One region of the Paenibacillus sp. FSL H7-0918 genome, then DNA from elsewhere that is predicted to be linked to it. Evidence: riboswitches for the same ligand, from Rfam matches in the RefSeq annotation. Region 1 holds a riboswitch; each other region holds the start of a gene.
The links. A riboswitch is a leader RNA that binds a small molecule or an ion and turns the genes downstream of it on or off. The one in region 1 is predicted to bind thiamine pyrophosphate.
Positions count from the first base shown of each region.

Region 2: it holds a riboswitch for thiamine pyrophosphate, as region 1 does, so the genes downstream of both, MHI15_RS30190 (thiamine phosphate synthase) here and MHI15_RS24290 (ABC transporter ATP-binding protein) in region 1, are expected to answer to the same signal.
Region 3: it holds a riboswitch for thiamine pyrophosphate, as region 1 does, so the genes downstream of both, MHI15_RS29105 (ABC transporter substrate-binding protein) here and MHI15_RS24290 (ABC transporter ATP-binding protein) in region 1, are expected to answer to the same signal.

Region 1 covers NZ_JBBOWJ010000003.1:964,768-970,465, reverse strand. The annotation lists gene MHI15_RS24300 (ABC transporter substrate-binding protein) at 1-146, opposite strand, end outside; gene MHI15_RS24295 (ABC transporter permease) at 143-919, opposite strand; gene MHI15_RS24290 (ABC transporter ATP-binding protein) at 900-1,595, opposite strand; TPP riboswitch at 1,794-1,897, opposite strand; gene MHI15_RS24285 (amino acid ABC transporter substrate-binding protein) at 2,120-2,956, shown strand; gene MHI15_RS24280 (amino acid ABC transporter permease) at 3,010-3,678, shown strand; gene MHI15_RS24275 (amino acid ABC transporter ATP-binding protein) at 3,692-4,444, shown strand; gene MHI15_RS24270 (S-layer homology domain-containing protein) at 4,540-5,196, opposite strand; gene MHI15_RS24265 (Fur family transcriptional regulator) at 5,515-5,698, shown strand, end outside.
Region 2 covers NZ_JBBOWJ010000007.1:27,439-33,136, forward strand. The annotation lists gene thiH (2-iminoacetate synthase ThiH) at 1-869, opposite strand, end outside; gene MHI15_RS30180 (thiazole synthase) at 903-1,670, opposite strand; gene thiS (sulfur carrier protein ThiS) at 1,726-1,929, opposite strand; gene MHI15_RS30190 (thiamine phosphate synthase) at 1,968-2,573, opposite strand; TPP riboswitch at 2,687-2,788, opposite strand; gene MHI15_RS30195 (SDR family oxidoreductase) at 2,876-3,748, opposite strand; gene MHI15_RS30200 (GDSL-type esterase/lipase family protein) at 3,986-5,698, opposite strand, start outside.
Region 3 covers NZ_JBBOWJ010000006.1:72,675-78,372, forward strand. The annotation lists gene MHI15_RS29095 (ABC transporter permease) at 1-685, opposite strand, end outside; gene MHI15_RS29100 (thiamine-binding protein) at 682-975, opposite strand; gene MHI15_RS29105 (ABC transporter substrate-binding protein) at 1,054-2,103, opposite strand; TPP riboswitch at 2,265-2,375, opposite strand; gene MHI15_RS29110 (hypothetical protein) at 2,534-3,985, opposite strand; gene MHI15_RS29115 (MFS transporter) at 4,058-5,278, opposite strand; gene MHI15_RS29120 (pyridoxamine 5'-phosphate oxidase family protein) at 5,439-5,698, shown strand, end outside.

The DNA.
Region 1 (5,698 bases):
TGTGACTGTTTATTTTCGGAATTGGAGGAACCGGTTTGGGAGTTGTTATTTAGCTTGTCTGCCTTCCCGCAGCTGCTTAAGAGCAAAAGTGTGCATACTAGAAATACAGAAATAAGTCCTCGTTGTGGTGATTTTAAATGATTCATTGGTTAGATCCTCTTTTCTTTAAAAATAATTGTTCGAGTAAAGCTATCGCCAGAAAAAGCACAACACCAAGCGCGGACAGCAGAAATACAGCCGCGAACATTTCATCGCTCTGCATATTTCCGGCCATTCTGCGGCTGAAGTAACCGAGTCCTTTACTGCCGCCGAGCCATTCCCCGATAGTAGCTCCGATGACGCAGTATACTATGGACAGCTTTAAGCCAGAGAAAAAAGCAGGCAATGCCAGTGGAATTTGGGTTTTGACAAGCAGCTGCCAGCGGTTTGCACCAAATGTTAATAATAAGTCCTTGTAAGTCTGGCCACTTGTACGAAGTCCATCATATGTACTCACTACGACTGGAAAAAAAGCCGTCAAAAACACCACAGCCACTTTGCTCCACAGCGTATATCCGAACCACATAATAAAAATGGGGGATAGCGCAATTAATGGGACCGTCTGGCTAATGATAAGGAAGGGATAGATGGCCTTTTCTACGGGGCGAAACAGGAACATTCCAATGCCCAGCAATACACCAAAAATCACAGAAAGGACAAAACCCACCAGTATCTCCTGTAACGTCGCCAATAAATGCTGTCCAAATAATAATTGCCTGTGCTCGATCAATGCGATGCCAATAGATGAAGGTGCAGGGAGAATAAAGGCTGGAATCAAGTGAAGGCGAACAGCTGACTCCCAGATTACAAGAATGAGCAGTACCAGAAGAAGGAAGGGACCATAGTTGTCTAGATGTTTTTTAAAAGGTATAGGTTGCATGCAATCTTCGCTCCAACTCTGCCCGTAGTGCTATAAACCGGGGTTCATAGTTCATCTTATAATGTCTTGGTTTTGGTAGATCGACAACGATCTCCTGTAATTCGCTGTGCGCACCGCCAGATAATAAATAAATCCGGTCACTGAGCAATAGGGCTTCTTCCAGATCATGAGTGATGAGCATAATCGTCTGATTCAGTTCACCCCATAACTCCAACAGCCAACGGTGTATCTCACGTTTGGTCATGGCATCGAGAGCGCCAAAGGGCTCATCCAGCAGCATAAGACCACTTCCGCCTCCAGCCACTAAGGTGCGCAGAAATGCTACTCGCTGTTTCATACCTCCCGAAAGTTCATGGGGATAAGCCTTCTCTACATCTGTTAAGCCGAAGCGGGCCAACATTTCCCGAATCTGAGTGATCGTTTTCTGTTTACTAAATCTGGGCTTGATCTCCCAGGGCAAAAGGCAGTTATCGAGCACTGTTCTCCAAGGCAGCAATAAATCCTGCTGAGGCATATAAGCGATCTGACCTAAACGACTAGCGGTTGAGGGGAGCGTAGGGAGTTTTATTTTTCCATGAGTAGGTTCGAGTAAACCGGCAACCGTTTTGAAAAATGTGCTTTTCCCGCATCCGCTAGCACCTACTACGGAGACGAATTCCCCTTGCCTGATATCCATGGATAGATTTGCGAATACAGGGGGTTGTTCAGTTTCCGGAAAAGAGTAGGTTAGGCCTTGAATAGATAAAATGGTCGTGATGATCTAACCTCCTAATATTTTTGTGGAGCGCCTAAACAAATAAAGACCCATCCATTTCCAGAGGAAATGAATGGGTCAAAAAGTTCATTCTGCATAATAACACTTAACATGCTTGATGAAAATTCTGCTCCACTTCCCTCCGCTGGTATGATCCAGATCAGGTTCCAAGGGTCCGGAGCTTGAAGCTCCGTCTCAGTCGGCCGACTCCCCTAGTGAAATAACAGGTCCATATTAATTTGTTTATAAATATACCATATCTTTCTGAGAAGTAAAGAGAGAAAGAAGTGAAGGATTAATCCAAGATTGGGTAAGATATAAGTAGAAATCTAGTTAATATTACAATTCCGATGTATATAATCGGAAAAAAGTATTGACGATCATGTGATGGCAGTGTACTATTCAATTTACCGGAAAAAAACCGGATAGAGAGAGGGGATTTAATAATGAAAAAATGGAGTTTAACTATTATATTGGCGTTAACCGTGGTCCTTGTAGCGGCTTGCGGCAATAATTCGAATACCAATACGGCTGCTGAACCAACAGCTGGAACGAATGGTGGAGCAGCATCTTCAGCGCAAAACAGTTTGGAGGCTGTGAAGGCCAGCGGCAAATTGCGGATAGGTACAGAAGGGACTTATGCACCTTTTACTTATCATGACACTGCGGGGAAATTGACGGGTTTTGACGTGGAAATTGCCGAAGAAGTAGCCAAACGTTTAGGTGTTGAAGCTGAATTTTTTGAAACTCAGTGGGATGGTATTTTTGCTGGGATGGATGCGAAACGGTTTGATGTCATTTTTAATGAAGTTTCCATTAACGAAGATCGCAAAGTGAAATATGATTTCTCTGAACCCTATATTGTATCCAAGGCAGTATTGATCGTGAGCGAAAACAATGAGGATATTAAGACCTTTGCTGATCTAAAGGGTAAAAAAGCCGGACAATCCCTGACCAGTAACTTATCCGACATCGCTCGTGAGAACGGTGCTGAAATCGTAGCTACGGACGGTTTCAATCAAGCGATGGATCTGCTGACTTCGGGACGTATTGATGCAACTGTGAATGATGGCTTGTCTTATCTGGATCTGAAAAAACAAAAACCAGATGCAAAAATTAAAGTGGTTGATGAGATTCCTGAAGGCTCACAAAGTGCTGCGGTATTCCTGAAAGGCAATGATGAGCTGGTGAATGCGGTCAGTGATGCGATTAAAGAGATGAAAAGTGATGGAACGTACTTGAAAATTTCCGAGAAATACTTTGGAGCTGACGTTTCAAAATAATACAAGGCTAGCAAGGCTAATTAAGCCTAGAAGCTAAAAAGGATGTCTGAATAATGGATGACCGCAAAATACAAATTTTCTTAGATACACTGCTACCCCTGCTTAAAGCCGGGGTGGCTTTTACCATTCCGTTGGCTCTACTTTCCTTTGTGCTTGGATTGATTTTGGCGATCCTAACCGCGTTGGCACGTCTTTCACCGTGGGTAATTCCGAAGCTAATCGCCCGTTTTTATGTATGGGTCATTCGGGGAACCCCGTTGTTAGTGCAGCTATTTATTATATTTTATGGTTTGCCGGCTGTTGGTATTGTACTCGACCCTTTCATTGCCGCCACCATTGGATTTACCCTTAGCGTAGGGGCTTATTCATCGGAAATCGTACGCGCTGCTATCCTGTCGATACATAAAGGCCAGTGGGAAGCTGCCTTCTCAGTCGGGATGACTCGTGGGCAGGCTCTGCGCCGCGTAATTCTGCCACAAGCTGCACGCGTTTCTGTACCGCCGTTATCCAATTCTTTTATTAGCTTGGTCAAAGATACATCGCTTGCAGCGATCATCACCTATACGGAGATGTTTAGAACTGCTCAGCAGGTAGCCTCTACCACTTATGAGCCTCTGCTGGTATACTCCGAAGCAGGATTGTTTTATTTAGTGTTCTGTTCTGTGCTGTCGGCGCTGCAAAATTACTTGGAGAAACGACTCGATCGTTACTCTGCGACCTAAAGGAGAGATACTTGTGATTGAAATCATTAATTTGCATAAATCCTTCGGCGCACTCCAAGTGTTAAAGGGTATTGATCTGAAAATGGAGCATGGAAAGGTACTTGTCATTATTGGGCCATCCGGCTCCGGAAAGACTACACTGCTGCGCTGTTTTAATCTGTTGGAAATCCCGGATCAAGGCAGCCTGTCACTCGGGGATATCACCATCAATTTTACAGATCATAAGAAAATTCCTCAGAATTCCGTATTAGCTCTTCGGCAGAAAACAGGGATGGTCTTTCAATCGTATAATTTATTTCCGCATATGACTGCGCTAGGCAATGTGATGGAGGGACAGGTAACTGTCTTGAAACGAACCAAGGAAGAAGCGCGTAAGCGGGGCCTTCAACTGCTGGCTAAGGTGGGTTTGGCTGATAAAGCTGATAACTATCCACATCAGCTGTCAGGTGGACAGCAGCAGAGAGTGGCCATCGCCCGGGCTATGGCAGTAGATCCAGAAGTGCTGTTGTTTGATGAGCCCACTTCGGCGCTCGACCCCGAGCTGGTAGGGGAAGTGCTTAAGGTCATCAAACAATTAGCAGCAGAAGGTATGACTATGGTGATTGTGACCCACGAGATGAAATTTGCCGCCGATGTAGCGGACCGGATCATTTTGATGGATGGCGGTCATATCTTAGAGCAAGGAACTCCGCAAGAAGTGCTGGAGCATCCGAAGAATCCCCGGGCTCTGCAATTTCTGAATAGACTGAATGGTGAAGAAGAGTAGAAAGACAATATATATGAAAAAGCAGCTCGGGAATCATCCGGAGCTGCTTTTTCGTGTGTAGATTATTCAAATGAGAAGAGTAACTGAAATTTGGCTTATACTCCAGTTTTCAGGAACTCCAAAGCGTTGTAGAGCATAATCGCAGCTTCGGCACGGGTGAGTTCGCTTTTTGGATTAAACTTTCCGTTAGCGTCTAGAGTATTGATCTTGTATTTCAGGGAGCGCTGAATACTGCCTTGATATGCAGGGGTCAGTGACGCTTCATCAGCGATATCTACTGGAACGATATTGATCATCGGCAGATTACCTACGCCTTCGATCGCTTGCACTAGATAGTTAGTGAATTGCTCTTTGGTCATAATTAGGCTAGGATCAATGTCTTTTGGTAGCTTAACTTGATTGTAATAAGCATTGATAAAGGCTTCAGCGTACCAGGCTTTGTCTTTTACTTTTGTGAACAAGCCGCTGGCAACAGGAGCTTTGTTAAAGTCAATGGCTGCGAGGCTGAGCTGAAGACCGCCGGAGATAAACTGAATCCCTTGGGCTGTAGTTACCTTAGAGCCAGGGAGAAATTGAGATTCGCTGACACCTTTAATTAACCCTTGATTTTTTAAAGAAATGATTTTTTCTTTGCCGTTTATGTTATCAATATCCTTAAAGGTGTTCCCAGCTGCAAACATCTGACCACCCAAAGAAAAGGAGAAAATGGCTACGGTTGTGATTACTGCTAGTGTGCTTTTTTTCATGTTCATGTCTTTTCACCTCGTTGTATGGATAGGCTCCTTAGCCTTTGTCACTCCTTTAACGTTGTAAATTATGGAAAGGTTGCGGTCTAATCTGTATTATTTCACGAAAAAGTAGATTTTAATAGAAATATAGGCCAGATTGGGGTGTAGTACTTTGGATAAGTGGCATGAAATGATATAATGATGTCAGGCTCTTTTCATTCGTGGTTAATTTTGTTATGATTATATCGTAACGATTACTATTTATGGTTTGTCTTAACTGCATAAATAGGAGCGTCTCAGAGGGTACGGATGTTAAATCGTTCCGGGAAGGTAGGAGACCAAATGGATCAAATATCAAATATCAGTCAATTGTTTGCGGCGCAAAAATATAAATTAACGCCTCAGCGTGAAGCTATAGTGAACGTTCTGCTCGACAATGAGAAGGATCATTTAAGCGTAGAAGAAGTATATATGCTTGTTAAGAACAGCTATCCACATCTGGGCCTGGCAACGGTATACCGTACAC
Region 2 (5,698 bases), on a different contig from region 1:
GGTAAAAATAACCGGTATGCCAAAATAATCTGCACTAGCGATCGGTCGGTAACATCACACTCCGGGTTAAATTCCCCTAAATAAGGCCGAAACCGCGGAGGTGACAGACTGATCTCGCAATCTGGATACCGATCCTGCAAATAGCGGGCATGCATGGCACTTTGGAATGCCTCTTGCCGCCAATCATACATCCCGAGCAACGTACCAATATTCACAGAACGAAAACCTGCCTGACAGCCGCGTTCAGGTGCATCCAGGCGATTCCGGTAGTTTCTTTTAGGCCCTTTAACATGCAGCTTTCTGTAAGTCTCCTGGTGGTACACCTCTTGGTATAGTGTTAATCCATCCACCCCTGCTTGAAGAAGCTCTTTATATTCTGCAGTTGATAGAGGATTTATCTCAATACTGACAGAGGAAAAAAATTCCCTGAGTACATCTACGCAATCCTTAATATATGAGACAGGATTCTCCCGGCGCGATTCACCAGTCAAAATGAGGATATGCCGCAGACCTGTAGCTGCAATCTTCTCAGCCTCCCTGCGAACCTCCTCCAAGGACAGCTTTTTGCGCGGAAAATCATAAATGGAGCTGAAGCTGCAGTAGGTACAATGATTCACACAAAAATCCGCAAGATACATCGGTGTGAACAGCTGCATCGAATAACCAAAATGTGCACGGGTCAGTCGCTGTGCAGCCAACGCCATCTCCTCTAGCAGCGGCGTTGCTGCCGGAGAGAGCAATGCCAGCAAATCATTTTCGTTCAGCTTGTCTTTTCCAAGCGCCCGCCTAACGTCATCCTCCCGGAACTCCTTCCACAGTTGCTCATAAGGATACTGCTCCAAGCGGGCCAGTGTGTCAAAAAAGCTCATGCTAATCTTCCCTCCTTTCGTGACCTATCAAATTCAGTTCAAAAATCCAGTCAACGGTGACGAAGCAAAAGCAACTTCTTCTACAGGACCGAGTCCTGCCAAATAAGCTTTGCGGCCAGCGGATATCGCCTCGCGGAACGCTTCCGCCATGACGAGCGGATTACGTGCCGTTGCAATAGCCGTATTAAGCAGAACAGCAGCGGCCCCCATCTCCATTGCTTCCGCCGCTTCCGAGGGCTTGCCAATTCCGGCGTCTAAAATAATCGGCAAATTCACTTCTTGAATAAGAATACGCACAAGCTCCTTGGTGCGCAGGCCGCGATTCGTTCCGATCGGCGCACCAAGCGGCATCACAGCAGCAGCACCGGCATCTCTCAGACGTAAAGCAGCCGAAAGGTCCGGACTCATATATGGCAATACTACAAAACCCTCCGCTGCTAAAATCTCTGTAGCTCGTATGGTCTCCAGATTATCTGGAAGCAGGTATTTCTGATCATTGATCACTTCGATCTTGACCCAGTTCCCCAGTCCCGCAGCTCTTGCTAATCTTGCAATACGGACTGCCTCTTCCGCTGTACGCGCTCCTGAGGTATTAGGCAGAAGAGTCATGTGGCCGGGAATATGGTTCATGATATTTTCTGCTCCACCTTGCGGGTCCACTCGGCGAAGCGCTACAGTAATCACCTGAGAACCAGAGCTTGCGATCACTTCGGGGATCAGCGTATTCCGGCTATATTTTCCGGTTCCGATAAATAATCTACTGGTTAATTCGATGCCGCCAATATGTAACGGGTCATGCATGAAATTACCTCCCTTTGGTTCGTATAAATTTCTCAAAATTCTATACCGCTCCATCTCAACCCCCACCAACAAAGTGCACCAGTTCCAAACGATCATCCTCGCTCAGAGCAGTACTTTCATAATTCTCCTTACTGACAATTTCTCCATTCAGCTCAATGATCATCAGACGACCCGACCACTCAGGAAGACTGATCAAATCAGCTATAGTTTGAATACCACCAGAACACTCTGCGGATTTCCCGTTAATCAACAGCTTCATTCTGAATCACCCCCTTCGCCCATGCTGTTACCTCCAGGCTATGAATGAACCGCCTTATGAATAGCTTTGGCGGCCTCATAAGGATCATCCGCTCCGCAAATACCGGACATCACAGCAACTCCTGCCGCACCTTGTCTAATGATCTGCGCCGCATTAGCGGGGCTAATTCCGCCAATCGCAATTACAGGAATAGAGCTGGTCTTCACCGTTTCTGCAAGCAGCTCTAACCCACGTGCGGGCAGCCCTAACTTGCTATCCGAGGGAAATACATGACCAAACAAGCAATAATCAGCTCCCTGCTCTGAGGCATTCGCCGCTTCTACCGGAGAATGAACCGATCTCCCCAGCCGAAGCTGAGGTGCAATTCGCCGGGCTGTAACCGGACTCAGACTGTGCCAAGCCAACTGAACCCCCGCGGCACCAGCTGCCAAGGCTACATCGATCCGGTCGTTGATTATCAGTTTGGTAGCGGGCATACCGGTAGCCAACAGCTTCTGTGCCGCAGCGAGCAGTTCGCATGCAGGACATTGCTTATCTCTCAGGTGAATATAATCGACCCATGTCTGCACCGTGACAGCTAGTTCAACAAAATGTCTCAGCTGTAGCTTGCCGTCTGATATTAGATGGATCTCAGCTTGCAACATCACGATCTCCTCTCTCACTTCCCTGTAGGTCAGTAAAAAACAAAAAAACTGCCCCCCGTAAGGAAGGCAGTCAGAATCTGTATATAGACGGCACTACAAATAGCCCGACAACAGAAATTCGTTCTCCACTTCCCTACGCTGGTCTTAACCAGATCAGGTTCAAAGGGTCCGGAAATCCATTCCGTCTCAGCCAATCGGCACCCCTAGTGACATAAATATACAATTTTAAAATGCTAACGTGGTTTATAGTAACATATTTTTTTATTGAAATACACCCATTTATTCACATTAGCTGTACTGATCTAACCGTTTACTACCTCGCCACCATTTACATGAATAACCTGTCCAGTCACATAACTGGAATCGTCAGAGGCCAGATATACATAGGCTGGTGCCAGCTCTTCTGATTGTCCAGGCCGTTTCATAGGCTGTGTACCTCCAAACTCGCTAACCTGTTTTGCATCAAAGGTAGAGGGAATCAGCGGTGTCCAGATTGGACCTGGTGCAACACCGTTTACCCGTATGCCCTTCTCTGCCAGATTCGTGGACAAGGATCGTGTGAAGCTAAGAATAGCTCCTTTAGTTGATGAATAGTCCAGCAGCTGCGGGCTTCCGCGATAAGCGGTAATTGAAGTTGTATTTATAATGGTAGATCCTGCTTTTAAATGAGGCATAGCTGCTTTTGTTAAATAGAACATCGCAAATATATTCGTACGGAAAGTACGCTCAAGCTGCTCGGAAGTAATATCCTCGATCTTAGCTTGCGGATGTTGCTCTGCCGCGTTATTGATGAGAATATCAAGCTTTCCTAAGCCCTCCACCGTCTGTTTAATAAGATCCTTACAGAATTTCTCGTCACCGATATCACCTGGAATTAGGATACATTTGCGGCCTTCCTGCTCGACCTGACGTTTAGTTTCCTCTGCATCTGAGTGTTCATTAAGATATGAAATGACCACATCAGCGCCTTCTTTAGCAAAAAGCACAGCAACTGCACGCCCAATTCCGCTGTCTCCACCGGTAATTAACGCCGCCTTGTCTTGCAGTTTACCTGCTGCTTTATAATTTGCCGGCTCGTATTTGGGCAGCGGCGTCATTTCACTCTCAATCCCTGGCTGATGATGCTGCTCCTGTGGGGGTAAGGTTTTTGTAGCTTGTTTATTGTTGCCTGACATCTTCCCTATCTCCTCTCGTTAAGCAAATTGATAGTTAACTGATCGTCTTAGGATGGCACAACTATGCACGTTTATACGCTGGGTTTGTCATTTTCTTAAATCGCTTTACGAATCTTACTTACCACAATGAAAGTAGATATAAACAACCGTGAGAGATATACTGCTGTAAGTGGAGAGGAATTCACTGCATACAAATAGACACAGCATCGCTGCTGTGCCTTGAATTGTTCACCCTGACTATTTTAGAGAAGAAACATGATTTTCTGCATTCACTTCATGTTCCAGCACCCACATAAAGTACAGAGCTTTGGCCGCTTTCTCCCGGGTCACTATAGCTTTAGGTTCTAGTTCTGTCCCATTGACCATTTCGCCTCTGGCAATCCCCACTTCAGATCTAATGAGTCCTAATTCATATGCACTTTTCACTTTTGAAATTAAATAAGGAGAAATGTCCGCTGTATCAACAAGCTGCGTCCAGGATACAAGAGGATAGTACATCGCACCTCTAGCTCCTGGCTCCAAATTCGAATCATAGCCAGGATCTCCTGGCACTACTGCTGTGCCGTTATAATCAGTCATGTACTTAGGTTTATTAGCAAACTTTATTTGGTAAACGTCATAGAGAATAGCACCCATCGTTTCACGTGACAGCTTACCTTTCGGATAATAGGCAAGATCTGATCTTTCCACTTTCATTAACTTAGAAATACTGCGTGTGAATTCAGCAACTGTCATCTCCGTATCCGGATTAAAATTCCCTTGACGGTCTTTGCCCATTACTCCCAGCTGGATTAATTTTTCAATTTGATTACGGTAATAAGCAGCTTCCCCAGTCGTCGTATCATTCGTTATTTCCGGAAAAATCTTACCCCAGTTCCCTGTTAGTGCCGCATGCTTAACGTTCCCTTTAAGGTAAGGAGTAATGGAGGCAGCAGTAGAATCGCCAGTAGCACCTTTCTCTACAAGCTCCGTGACAATCATCCGTGAAAATTGTTTGGCGAGCGCTTCTTTAAAATGAGTCCCATCGACTTTCTTTGAAGGATGCCCATTAGCGTAACTTCCGTCATTTGTTTTGCCTGGCGTTTCTCCGGCTTCAATAGACATGAAGAGGGCTGTTATTGCTTCTACACCGATCTCGTTATAATATTTCAGACTTTCCGAGTTAAGGTCAATAAGTGTAACTCCAGATTCATCTGCGACCCGTTTAAGAATATCTACAAACTTTCTTGATTTAAAAGAATTTTCATAGATATATCCCGGACTTGCATTCCCTTTAATTCTGGACATTGGGGTTACCAGTACTGGTATCATACCCCGGGCTTGAATCGCAGGGAGATAGACTTCTTTAAGGTAATTTTCATACATTGCTTCTGTCGAACCTCTGCCGTAACGTCTGAACTCATCTGCGCTCTCATCATTGTGTCCGAATTGAATAAACACATAATCCCCAATGCTGCCATTCAGTAAAATGTCGTTCAGTCGACCTTCTGTATAGGCATTTTTAAACGAGCGTCCCCCCATGGAATAGTTAGTTACACTCAATTTATGTTGATTAAACATACTGCCAATAATCTGGCCCCAACCACTCATTGGTGCTTCGTCGAAGGTGTAGGACTTGACAGTAGAATCTCCAAGTATAAACAAATTCGGAAGAGCTCCAACTGCTCTATGCTGAGGCAAAATCGGTTCCAGTATGATCTCCTCAATCCCCACAGCTGTGTTCACTTTGTTCGGTTCGATCTCAATATCTATATGGTCACGGCCGTTTACATACGTATAAGTCCACTCTTTCCCTTTGGCTACAGCCGTATGCTTGACGGGTACAAGCTTTGCAGCGTCCCAATGTCCACTTTTCAACAAGCGGCTGGTCTGCATTCCGGATACTGACACGATCCCATCCTCTGCGTCAGAAGTCGTTTTTACATATACGTTGTAGGTTCCAGGGGGAGC
Region 3 (5,698 bases), on a different contig from region 1:
AAAGTACAATAATAACAATAGCAACAAACATCCGATCCGTACGATATGCGGATTTCTGCAGAAGCATATAATAGCCAATACCTTTATCCGCGCCAATCCATTCAGCGACCACGGCGCCCATAACCGCATAAGTAGCAGATATTTTTACGCCGGAAAATAGTGCCGGGATAGAAGAGGGCAGCTCCAGCTTGGTGAAAATTTGCCACTTGCTTGCGCCAGCCATTTTCATATAATTCATCATGACCTGATCACTTTGGGCCAGACCGCCCATCGCAGCGACAGCTACCGGGAAGAAACATACTAGTGTAATCAGCACGATTTTGGGCAAAAGACCAAAGCCGAACCAGATAATGAGCAGGGGTCCGAGCGCGATGGAGGGAACATTTTGACTCAGAATAATAAGTGGATAAAAAGCCCGTCTAGCCCAAGGCAAAAGATGCAAAAGCAAAGCAACGATCAGGCCTACCCCCGTACCAATGGGAAAACCAATTAAAGTGAGCCGCAGCGTAGCCATCGTATGAGCCCAAAGACCAGAAGCGTTACTGGTGGATTCACGAGCAATATCAGCAGGACTCGGCAGAATCCAGGATTCAATATGAAATACAGATACAGATAGCTGCCATACGGTTAAAAAGAAGACGACCGCCACAAGGGGCGGCCATATTAGCTTCCAGGTCGATCTCACGGCCGATATTTCTCCGTCAATTTATCCATGCTGATTCCGTTAGGATTATGAGCGATTTTGATCTGCGAAATTACGCTTGGACTGCCTGCTTCGATCAACGCCTCCTGCATCTGACGCACAACCTCCAGCAGCTCGCTAAGCTCACCTTCCATTGTGGTTTCCAGCGGATTCACTTGATGTTTAACACCGGATTTCTGAATGACCTCAATCGCTTTATCTACGTATGGGATGGAATCCTCGTTGTTCGGAGTTTTTGGAATTACTTGAATGCTTAGTAGGGTGTTAGCCACAATAATCAATCCTCTCATTTTATAAGGTAAGTTCAAAAAGCCAACTTTGATAACGAAGTAATTCATTACAATTGTTGTTTACTCCGCCGGTAAAAAATCATTACTGAATGCACTAGCAGCATCCAGCGGTTTATCCAGCAACTTCAGATCATACATCCAGTCGCCGTAATTTTGCCAGACCTCGGTTTTTTGCTCGCCCCAGCGGGCAGCATCGTCCTTGTATTTTGGGCTAAGCCATTTTTGGCTAGCTAGGACAAGGTCGGCGTCCAGGTCAGGAACGGCCTTCGATAACATACCGGCAGCCTCTTCCGGATGATCTATGGCATATTGATAACCTTTTGATGTGGCTTTCATGAAGGCCTTCACCAGATCAGGATGATCTGCAATTTGCTTCTCACTCGTCGTCAGCACAGGCGTGTAATAATCGAGCTGCGGCGCATAATCCTTTAAGTACAGCATATCCAATGGCTCGCCACGCAACTCAGCCTCAACACCAGTCCAAGCGTAGAAAATCCAGGCGAAATCAATGTCACGTTTGACGGCGGTAAAATAATCAGCTTCACCGATACTGATCAGCTTCACCTTTTTCACATCGCCACCTTCAGGATCCATGATAGCTTTCATGGCTGCTTCTTCGGCCGGTGAGCCCCAGCCTCCGTAGGTTTTACCTTCAAAATCCTTTGGTGATTTAATATTGCGATCTACTGGAGCAGCGAATCCCGACGTATTATGCTGAATAATAGCTGCTATCGAGACAAGGGGCACGCCTTGTAGACGGGCTAGCGTTAATCCTTCTTGGGCGCTGATGCCAAATGCGGCTTCGCCAGAAGTAACCATAGTATCAGAACCCGCTGCGCCTGGCTGAACGATCTCGACGTCCAGACCTTCTTCAGCGTAGTAACCAAGATCCTTAGCTACGTATAGACCGGTATGATTTGTGTTCGGTGTCCAGTCGAGTGCGACTTTAACTTTGGTGAGCTCTTTTGGAGCATCCGTCCCAGCCGAAGCAGTTGGATCAGTAGCATTTGCTTTGTTTCCGGCTGTATTCCCATTGTTGCTGCCGCATCCGGCAATGGCAAGAATGAGTACACAGGTGAGGCACAACGTAAGTGCTTTTTTAAGGTGCATGTCTTCTTCTCTCCTTTAAGGTTACAAGAATCCCGTCTTCACAACATGAACCGTAAGTTGTAGTATGTACGTTTTTCTACATCTTTTAGTGATCTTACAAAAAAAGCGCCCCGAGTGATCGGGACGCTGGCTTGGCGCAAGGTTAGTTAAGGTCACAGGGACCAGAACCAATTGGCGATTCCTACGCTGGCATTATCCAGATCAGGTATAAGGGTCAGTATCTTGTGGGATACAATCTCAGCCGGCCAATTCCAGCACCCCTGGTTCTATGAAGTTAACGGGTATTTCTATGTGCAATATAAGTAAGCATAAGTTTTGTACCCATACTTTATATCTTATATTTCTCGCATACGGTGTATTATAGACGGCTGTACTCGGAATGTCTAGTAGTGCACTCCTGAATTTTTCCAATCCAGTAGTTTCTTTTTTGCTAGTCTAGATCTTTATATTTCTTGCGGTGACGCCGTTTAAGCTCACTAACCAGCGCCCCTAGCGTGAGGACAACGCTGATCAGAATCCCGCTCATGATCACGAAGAGGGCAAGAAATTCAAAGGGAGAATAACCAATCATTTTACTCCATTGAATCTTTCCATCCAGATCGTCAATGACCTGATTCATGCCGTAAATCCCGCTTACTACCGTAAATACAGTAAGAATCATCAGCAGATTATCCCGTCGCTTGGATTGAAACTTATCCTGATACTGAAACAGGTCATTTAAGGTTTCTTTCACTTCCTCGAACAAAGCATCGTTTCCGTATACTTTACGCAGCTGAAGAAATATCTCCCGGCCCTGCGACTGGGAAATCAACTCCAAGAAGTAGAACTTTGCCGAGAACTTATTAATGGAGTAGATTAGATTGTCTATTTCCTCATAATCATGATTAATCCGAAGTCGGGAGTGCATATTGGCTAGCTTTAGCAGAACGATTTTGTGGAAAATATTGAGTAAAAATCCGTAATAATATTGCCCGTACATCTGGTTGGCTAGACTAACAGCAATCTCCTGTTCAGCGCGGGTCATGCAGCAAAAGGTCTGCTCATTCATCATATAATACGTGTCTGGACCCCAGCGATTATAGGAGTGTTCATGACAATAGTTCGCAATATATGCTGGATCGCTGGCACTGGCATAGGGCTTTCCGTTCAGATCAATTCCATCAAGCTGTGAGGCACGATAGCGCAGATTTACACTAATCTCATCAGAGCTTTCTTCATTCTGAAAGCCATAAAAAGCTTGCACCTGCATTCTTTCATCTACGAAAAAAGGAAGGGTCTCGAAATAAGCCCCATTGATATCCGATTGATCCAGATATGGCTCCAGTCCATCCACCAAATTTCGGAAGACAAAATCCTCTACCATCTCATAGGTCTGTTCCCCGCAATGAATATAAGTGTAATCATCCTGTATGAAGGTATTCTCTAGCGCACGGAAACGATCTGCGAATTCTAGGGCAATACTAAAGGGAATTGAATCCCCCTCCAGCTGGACACGTATCGTCACGAATCCAAGCTGAAAAGGACATATGAATATATCCGTCGAGAGAATTTTGAAAAATATAGATTGCTGCGGAATCTCCAGAATGCAGTCGAGATTATTTACTCTGGAAAAACGGCGAAACGAGTCGGCATCCTTCCTGCGTGGAAAAAGGACATGTGCAGCAAACGGTAAATAGGTGCGCTCCATTCGTTCATGGGAAACACAGTAGCCATCTCCGTAATAGGCAGCTTCAAGCTCTTTATTATCCAGAAAAAAACGTGTGAAGCCGTCGTTCTGTAATTGCTGGATAAGCTGCTTAGAATCGCCCTTTTTTATAGAAAAGGGAAATATAAACTGCATGAGCGCAGTATGTAACAAAGGCTCAGTTGAAGACTCATTCATTCATCGTCCATCCTTGTGCTCAGAATATGCTTATAGATCACATTACCCTAAAAGGATAACGTTGATACTGTTCTAAATACGGGAACTCTTTCCTTTCACCGCTTGCATGGACTGGAACCTCCATGCGGCAATGCTTAGCAGAAACAAGAAGGCGGCAAAAGCGGCGAGTAATCCGGCTGTTTGTGCCACTTCTAAATGGTCCATAGACCAGCCCATAAACAGAGGTAGCAAAGCACCGCCAACACCTCCGGAAGCAATCATAATGCTGGGTGTTGACTCTTCGGTGCCAGGCAGCATTTTGCTGGAGAAGACTAAAGCAATGGAGAAAATACCGGACATAAACAGCCCCAGCAGCAGAATTACAATGAAAGCAGCCATTCGATTGTCAGTGAACGGAAAGAGTGTCAGCAGTAACAAGGTAAGTAAACAGCTGCTGAGAATGTACACGCGGTAAGATATTTTTTCGGCAATTACACCCGCAAACAATCTTCCTGTAGACATCGCCAGCCAAAAGAAAGTGACTGTCAGTGCTGCGGCAGACTCCGTCATCCCTAGCTTGGCAATAAAGATAGCCGGCATAAAGTTGACTAAACTCATCTCTGTGCCTACATAAAGAAAAAAGAAAACGATGAAGATCCCTAACAGAATCCATTGCTTACCTTTATACGGAAATTTTTTGTTAGAACGTGAGCTTGAGGATTGCGAATTGTCTGCTCCTTGGACAGAGGCACGTTCATCCAGCATTCGTTGTAGATTACCGAAGTGCCCTCTTGTCCAGAGGATAAGAGAAATTAAGGAGAAGGCAGCGACGATTAGAAAGGCCAATCTCCACGCTCCGGCAGCAATGAGTGGACTGGCGATAAGCGGCATCACGAGTGCGCCTATCCCGAATAGCACTTCAAGCCGGCTCATTGCAATAGCAGTTCCTTCGGTTACAGCACCAATAATAATGGTGCCGATAACCGCTTCGATCATCCCGAAACCAAAACCTGCGGCAACAGCGATAACATACATCCAGCCCCAAGGCGGTAGAAAGGCGTAGGCAATTTCTGCAACTAGTAGAAGACTGGTGGCAATGAGGATGCCTCCACGTTTTCCGAAGCGGCGATTAAGCAGGGGAGAGACCAACACGCCTGCTAAAAAACCAGCGAATTGACTAAAGATTAATTCACCGCCAGCACTATAATTTTGATCATAATGTTGCAGTAGAACGGGCAGAATAGATCCCAGCACAACATGTGCCAGACCGATAACGAAGTAGGAAAGACAGCCGATCCAAATCAGTTTTTTCACGAAGTAAGCTCCTTATCTTGAAGTAGTTTATGAAGTAAGGTCGGATTCAATGTGAACCTGAAGGGTACATTATAATAAGCACCATTGTTATGATAAATCCAAACGGTGAGCTTGGATATATAAACTTTTGTTTACATGCTTGAAGGGAGAGATTTACGTAATGGATAACAAACAACTGGAGCAACTCATTATTAAAGCATTGGATGACAACAAGTTCGGTTCCTTTGGTACGATCGAAGAAGGAAATAAGCCGAAAGTACGTTATATGGCCATTTTCCATGAGGGTTTGAAGATTTATTTGGCTACAAATCGCAAAACTCATAAAGTGGAGGAGTTATCCGATAATCCGAATGCTTTTGTACTGCTTGGCTATGAGGCAGGCGGAAGCAAAGATGTGCTGGAGATTGAAGCAACTGCTAC